Regions from separate parts of the Micromonospora zamorensis genome, predicted to be linked through region 1. Evidence: riboswitches for the same ligand, from Rfam matches in the RefSeq annotation. Region 1 holds a riboswitch; each other region holds the start of a gene.
What was found. Region 1 has a riboswitch for cyclic di-AMP ahead of GA0070619_RS28480 (C40 family peptidase). Riboswitches for the same ligand answer to the same signal wherever they lie in the genome.
Positions count from the first base shown of each region.

Region 2: it holds a riboswitch for cyclic di-AMP, as region 1 does, so the genes downstream of both, GA0070619_RS06360 (C39 family peptidase) here and GA0070619_RS28480 (C40 family peptidase) in region 1, are expected to answer to the same signal.
Region 3: it holds a riboswitch for cyclic di-AMP, as region 1 does, so the genes downstream of both, GA0070619_RS30885 (coiled-coil domain-containing protein) here and GA0070619_RS28480 (C40 family peptidase) in region 1, are expected to answer to the same signal.

Region 1 is NZ_LT607755.1:6,361,929-6,364,173, reverse strand. Features, by position in the region: gene GA0070619_RS28480 (C40 family peptidase) at 1-799, opposite strand, end outside; cyclic di-AMP (ydaO/yuaA leader) riboswitch at 813-948, opposite strand; gene GA0070619_RS28475 (N-acetylmuramoyl-L-alanine amidase) at 1,200-2,245, shown strand, end outside.
Region 2 is NZ_LT607755.1:1,409,567-1,411,811, reverse strand. Features, by position in the region: gene GA0070619_RS06365 (alpha/beta fold hydrolase) at 1-199, opposite strand, end outside; gene GA0070619_RS06360 (C39 family peptidase) at 333-1,187, opposite strand; cyclic di-AMP (ydaO/yuaA leader) riboswitch at 1,421-1,562, opposite strand; gene GA0070619_RS06355 (hypothetical protein) at 1,847-2,245, opposite strand, start outside.
Region 3 is NZ_LT607755.1:6,849,385-6,851,629, reverse strand. Features, by position in the region: gene GA0070619_RS30890 (YibE/F family protein) at 1-926, shown strand, start outside; cyclic di-AMP (ydaO/yuaA leader) riboswitch at 1,093-1,223, shown strand; gene GA0070619_RS30885 (coiled-coil domain-containing protein) at 1,228-2,245, shown strand, end outside.

The sequences.
Region 1 (2,245 bases):
CCAGCATCAGCCCCGAGCAGTCGTACGAGTTCGGGCCCTCGGCACCCCAGACGTAGGGCTTGCCGATCTGCGCGCAGGCGAACTTGACCGCCGTGCCCGCAGCGCCTCCGGGATAGCTGCCGGGGCAGGGCGCCGGACGCAGCGGACCGCCGCCCCCGTTGCCGTACACCTTGAGGCGCAGCTTCTGCAGCCGGTCGATCTCCTCGTTGATCTGCTTCTTCTTGGCCGCCAACTGGGCCTCGGTGCGGGCCAGCTGGGCCACCATCTCGTCCAGCGGCGCCTTCTGCGCGGCCAGCTCGTCGCGCAGGTCGGCGACCTCGCGTACGTCCTGCTGCTGGTTGTGCGCGAACCGGTCGAGCATTTCGAGCTGGCTGACCACCTCGCTGGGTGACCGGCTGCCGAGCATCGCGTTGACGGTCGAGACGGTCTCGCCCTTGTACGCGCGCACGGCCAGCGCGCTGACCTTGTCCATCGCGGCGTCGACCTGCCGCTCGAGCGGGGCGATGCGGGCGGCCAGCGCGTCCGCCTGCTTGCGCTTGACGGCGAGGTCGGCTCGGGTGGCGTTGTGCCGTTCGATGATCGGTTCGAGTGTGTTCCAGTCGGCGTCGATCTGGCGCTCGATCTCGGCGACGGACGGGTCGGCGTGGGCGGCCGTGGCGCTGCCCGTCAGGACGACGGCGACGCCGACCAGTGCGGCGAGAGCGGTGGTGAAGCGGGACCAGCGTGGGCGCGGCACGATCGACGTCGGGACGGCGAATGCCGACCGCTCGGACGACGGCCGCGGGGCATGGAGTGCCACCGGGGTTCCGTACTCCTTCTTCCTGACCGCCTACCGGGTTAGCTGACGGGTTCGGGCGGGAAGTCGGCGCCCTACCGCAGTGGCTGCGGATTCACCCCGAGGGACATGGGTCCCCGGTTCGCTCGGAAACGACTCGGCGGTGTCGGTCCGTTACCGCCCGGGATGGGCGGAGCTGCTGTCGGGCCGACAAATGACCAGAGTAGAGACGCCCGTTACCGATCCGCAACCCGTACGGCCGTGACACTCCGTACCGATCGGGTGGGGGTCACCGACCGTGTGTGAAGAATTCTTTCTCAACATGTCGATAGATGGAAAGGTATTGACGCGGACTCTCCAGCGGCGCGATGGTGACCTGACCTCTACCCGCGAGAATCTAGGGGGTTCGATGCACCATCCAACAGTGTCGGCCGGCTGGCGCGCGCTGCTCGCCACGACCGTCGTTGCCGCCGCGAGCGCGGTGCCACTCTCCACGGCCGCCACCGCCGCACCCACCGCCGATCGCCAGCAGCAGTACGCCGCCGCAGCGACCGAGTACGGCGTGCCGACGGGCGTGCTGCTCGGCGTCTCCTATCTGGAGTCCCGCTGGGACAGCAACGCCGGCACACCGAGCACGAGCGGCGGCTACGGCCCGATGCACCTGACCGACGCCCGCCACGTTGCCGCTCTACCCGGGCGCGGCCACCACGACGCCGGCGCCGAGGACCCACGCGGTGACGACTCCCGGCCCTCCCGGGTGCCCGCACCCCGACCCGTCGAGGCCCCCGCACCGACCGCCGCCGCGTTGCAGACCGTGGACGCGGCGGCCGCACTGACCGGTGCCACCCCCGAGGCGCTGCGCACCGACGCGGCGGTCAACATCCGGGGTGGGGCCGCGTTGCTCAGTGCGTACCAGCGAGAGTTGGGTGCGCCGGTCGGAGCGGACACCGACCCGGCGGCCTGGTACGGCGCGGTGGCCCGCTACGCCGGTGCGGACAGCGCCGACGCCGCCGCGGCCTTCGCCGACGAGGTCTTCACCACCATCGCCGCGGGCGAGTCCCGGATGACCGACGACGGCCAGCGGATCACCCTGCCGGCGCGCGCGGTACAGCCCGAGCGCTCCTGGTTGGACCGGCTGGGCCTGCGCCGGTTGGCCCGCCCGGACGGGCTGGAGTGCCCGCGCACCATCTCCTGCGAGTGGATCCCGGCACCCTACGAGGCGTTCGGCGACGGGGACTACGGCAACCACGACCTCTCCGACCGGCCCGCCCGGCAGAAGATCGAGTACATCGTCATCCACGACACCGAGGCGAGCTGGGCGACGACTCTGAAACTCGTCCAGGACCCGACGTACGTGAGCTGGCACTACTCGCTGCGCTCGGTCGACGGGCACATCGCCCAGCACGTCAAGACCAAGGACGTCGGCTGGCACGCGGGCAACTGGTACGTCAACGCCAAGTCGATCGGTCT
Region 2 (2,245 bases), 2.1 Mb from region 1:
CGGCGAACCCATCAAAGGAGTACGACGGCAGCGGGGCCGACCAGCCGTGACCGGCAAGGTCCGGTGCCAGCCACCGCCCGGGCCAGTGCTGCTTCAGCAGTGGGGCCGAGGGCAGCCAGACGTCCCCGGTCGCCCCCATCCCGTGCAGCAGCAACAGGATCGGCCCACGGCCTGCCCGGCCACCTGATTCATCCACCACGGCCGCAGTCTCCCACGGTTCGCGACCAGGTACGAGGGTGGTCGATGCGGCGCAGGCCTGACCGCTCGGTGAAGACGCCGCGGGCGCCGGCCCCTTGTGGGGGACGGCGCCCGAAGCGGTCAACGTGCCTGGGTCAGGCGGAGTAGCCCCGGCTGGCGATCCAGTTGGCCAGGTCGATCGTGGTGATCCAGTACGACGCGTCGGCCGCGTTGGCCGAGTCGGCGATTCGCACGGTCCGGCCGTTGTCCTTGTAACCCACCACGGCGATGTAGTGCCCGCCGCCGTAGGAGTGCCAGCCGCCGTTGGTGTCGGTGGCGTCGCCGACGACGTTGGCGACCACGCCACGGCCGTCGGTGATGGCCTTGACGACGTCGGCCTGGAGCTGGTCCATCTGGGCCGGGCTGGGCGTGCCGGCGAACATCCGGGTCCGGTACGGGGAGCCCTTCACCTCGGCGTTGAGCACCCGGGTGGTGTCCAGGGCCGAGTTGGTGCCCATCTCGGTGGTGCCCAGCTCGGCGCCGAGCTCGTTCTGGGTGCGGTCGATTCCGGCGGCGCTGAGAGCGTTGCGGGTGGCAGCCGGGCCGCAGTTGTAGTACGTGTTCTGCGCCTGGTAGTCGTAGTCGAGCACCTTGGTCGCCGGCGGCTTCGGCCGCTCCGGCTTACGGGTCAGATCCGGGTTGCTGCTGGCCTTGGCCGCGGGTGACGCGGCACTGGTGGCCGGCGCGGGGGCGGCGGTGGTCGGTGCGGTGCTGGCCGAGGGGGACGCGTCGCGCGCCTCGCTGCGGGAGGCAGCGGTGTCGCTGCGCATCTCGGCGACAGTGGTCACGGTGTGCTGGCTGGCCGGGGCGTCGTCGGCGCTGGTGACCAGGGCGCCGGTGGTGCTGGCGATCGCGAGGGCCGCAGCGGAGGCGACAACGATCTGGTAGGGGCGCTCGGTGGTGAGGCGACGGAGCTGACGCTTCAGGGTGTGCTTCACGGGGTCCTCCACGGATCGGGGGGAGAGCGGCACACCGGGGCCGGACCGGCATCCGGGCAGGCGCCAACGCGCGGACGATGGTCCGCGGATGGTGAACCGCTCAGGGGAACGCCCGGCGTGGCCGGGCGGTTAGGCGATGACCCGGGGGGGTCAGCTCACCGTCACTGGACGAATGAGCGGGGGCACCGCTACGCCGTGGAGGCGAAGGAACAACCGAGGGGTGGAAAGGTGCTGCACGAGGATGGAACTCCTTCCGACACCGCCTACCGGGTTAGCTGACGGATTCGGGCGGGAAGATCGCCCTACCGCGGGCCGTGGCTCGCGGATTCACCCCGGACTTACTGATGGGTCCCCGGTTCGTAGATCACGATTGAGCGGGTCGGCGCGGCGTCGCCTCTTGCGAACGGTTACCGCACCGGACAGGACGACAGTACTGGCCGGCTCTCACCCTGCCAAGCCGGGTTCACCTGCGTAAACCCCAATCGGCGCGACAATTTCTGCGCGTATTGCCGATGATGTGACTCGATGGGACAACCGGTTACGGCGACGCCTGCGGGCGACAACCGGACAGGCCGCCAATTATGCGGCCACAATCACGGGAAGAATCGAGCCAATCGTGCCCGACGCCCGATTCGCCATTGACATGACCGGGCTCACATAACGGATCGGGCTCAACCCGCGCGAGCCGGGCGCCAACGTGCCGCGAGGGCGGGACGGAACGCCCGGGTAGCCGCCCGGCGGGCGGGTACCGGGTTCGGCCGCAGCCGGGCCGCTGCCGCGTACGCCTCCTCGGCGAGAGTGCGGGCCGACTCGGCGGCCAGTTCCGCGTCCCGCCAGGCGGCCCGCTCCCGGGTGGCTGCGGCCTGGTAGTCGGCCAGCCTCGCGTCCCGGATCGCCCGGCTCAGCAGCACCTCCTGCTCGACCGGGTGCCGCCGGGGATCCCAACCGTGCCGGTGCCCGAACACGTCGCCGAACTGCGCCATGGTCAGGTCGCCCCGCCAGTGCGCCGCCGCCGCCGCGCGATGCAGGTAGCGCTCCCGGGAGGCGTACTCGGCGGGGGTGCGGGGGGT
Region 3 (2,245 bases), 490 kb from region 1:
TGCTGTGGTTGGCGGTGGTCTTCGCCGCGGCGATCGTCGCGTTCGGTAGGTGGCGGGGCCTGGCCGCGCTCGCCGGGTTGGCGGCCAGCTTCGCCATCCTGCTCACCTTCGTGCTGCCGGGCATCGGCGCCGGCAGGTCACCTCTGCTGGTGGCGGTGGTCGGCGCAGCCCTGATCATGTTCGTGGTGCTCTACCTGACGCACGGGGTCACCGCACAGACCTCGGTCGCGGTGCTCGGCACCCTGGGCAGCCTGGTGCTGACCGGCGTGCTCGCCACCATCGCCACGGCGGCAACCCACCTCACCGGCTTCGGCAGCGAGGACGCCACCACGCTGTCGATGTTCCAGGGCGACGTGGACCTGCACGGTCTGCTGCTCGCCGGGATCATCATCGGCTCGCTCGGGGTGCTCGACGACGTGACGGTCACCCAGGCGGCCACCGTCACCGAGCTGGCGCACGCCAACCCCGGCCTGACCCGGTTGCAGCTCTACCGGGCCGCGACCCGGGTCGGCCGCGCGCACATCGCCTCCACTGTCAACACCATCGTGCTGGCGTACGCGGGCGCGTCGCTGCCCCTGCTGCTCCTGCTCACCGCCGACGCACGGCCGATCGGGCAGATCCTCACCAGCGAGTTCCTCGCGCAGGAGATCGTCCGCAGCGCGGTCGCCACCCTCGGCCTGATCGCCGCCGTGCCACTGACCACCGGGCTGGCCGCAGTGGTGACCGCAGCCGGGCGCACGGACGCCACACCGTCCACCGACGCTTCCGCCCCGCGACCTCAGCCGGACCGGGCGGAGGCACTGGCCGCACTCATCTCACCGCGAGCGGGTCGCTCCGACGAGCCGGAACCGACGCGGACCCCACCCCCATCCACCGCCACCGACGGGTGGCCGGAGCCGAACAGGAGCACGGATACGGCATGGTGACACTCCTCAGCGTGACCAGATCGGGCGTCCACCCTGAGAACCACGTCACTGGTCACTCAACGCTATGGCGAAATGACGCTTTTGGTCGGCATCCAGGCGTAGCTCACACGACCGACTCTCGGGTAACCTCGCTGCCGGTTACCGATGAAGGCGCGAAGCGGCGCCTGCGGTGCCACCGCCCAATCGCCAACCGGCGAATCGGGGACCCAGGTACGTGGGGTGAATCCGCGTCAGCGGTAGGGGCCACTTCCGCCCCGAACCCGTCAGCTAACCCGGTCGGCGGTCGACGGAAGGGAACATTGTGACGGCACCCCTACGCCGCTGGTTGACACCCGTGGTGGCCGTGATCGCCGCATTGACCGTGCTCGCCGGGCCCCTCCCGGCCCACGCCGCCCCGACGACCCCCACACCGTCCGGGCACGAGGAGGACGGCGAGCCGCAGCTGCTCACCGACGTCATCGAGCAGGCCAACCGCGACTACTCCGCCGCCAAGTCCCAACTGGACAAATCCAAGAAGCGGCAGTTGGAGCTGGCCCTGGAGGTCGACCGGGCAAAGGCCGACCTGGACGCGTTGACCCCACAGGTCGGGCTGATCGCCGCCCAGTCGTACCGGACCGGCCGGATCGGCGCGCTCGCGATGCTGCTGGAGAGCAAGGCTCCCGACGCCTTCGTCCAGCGCGCCGCGGTGCTCGACGAGATGAACATGGTCAATGAGAAGAAGCTCGCCGAGGTCAACACGGCGAAGGCCCGCGCCGAGCAGGCCAAGCTGGCCCTCGACGCGGAGGTCCGCGAGCAGCAGAAGCAGACCGCCCTGATGGCGAAGCGGAAGAGCGAGGCGGACAAGGCGCTCTCCCTCGTTGGCGGCAAGGGCTTCACCGGCGGCCTGGTGGACGCCACCTCGAAGGTGGCCAAGATCGGGCCGGGTCGCACCGCCGACGGTGACTGGAAGCCGCAGTCGTGCAGCGAGAATGACCCGACCACGTCCGGTTGCGTCACGCCCCGCACGCTGCACGCGTACAAGGAGGTCAAGGCGGCCGGCTACAACCGGTTCGTCGGCTGCTACCGATCCGGTGGGCCGTGGGAGCACCCGAAGGGCCGTGCCTGCGACTGGTCGCTGCAGAAGAGCGGCTTCGCCCCGTGGCACAACGATGACACCCGGAGGTACGGCAACAACGTCGCCGCCTTCCTCATCCGTAACGCCGACCGGCTGGGCATCTACTACGTGATCTGGAACCGGCAGATCTGGTTCCCGGCGACCGGCTGGAGTTCGTACAGCGGGCCGTCGAACCACACCGACCACGTCCACATGTCGCTGCTCT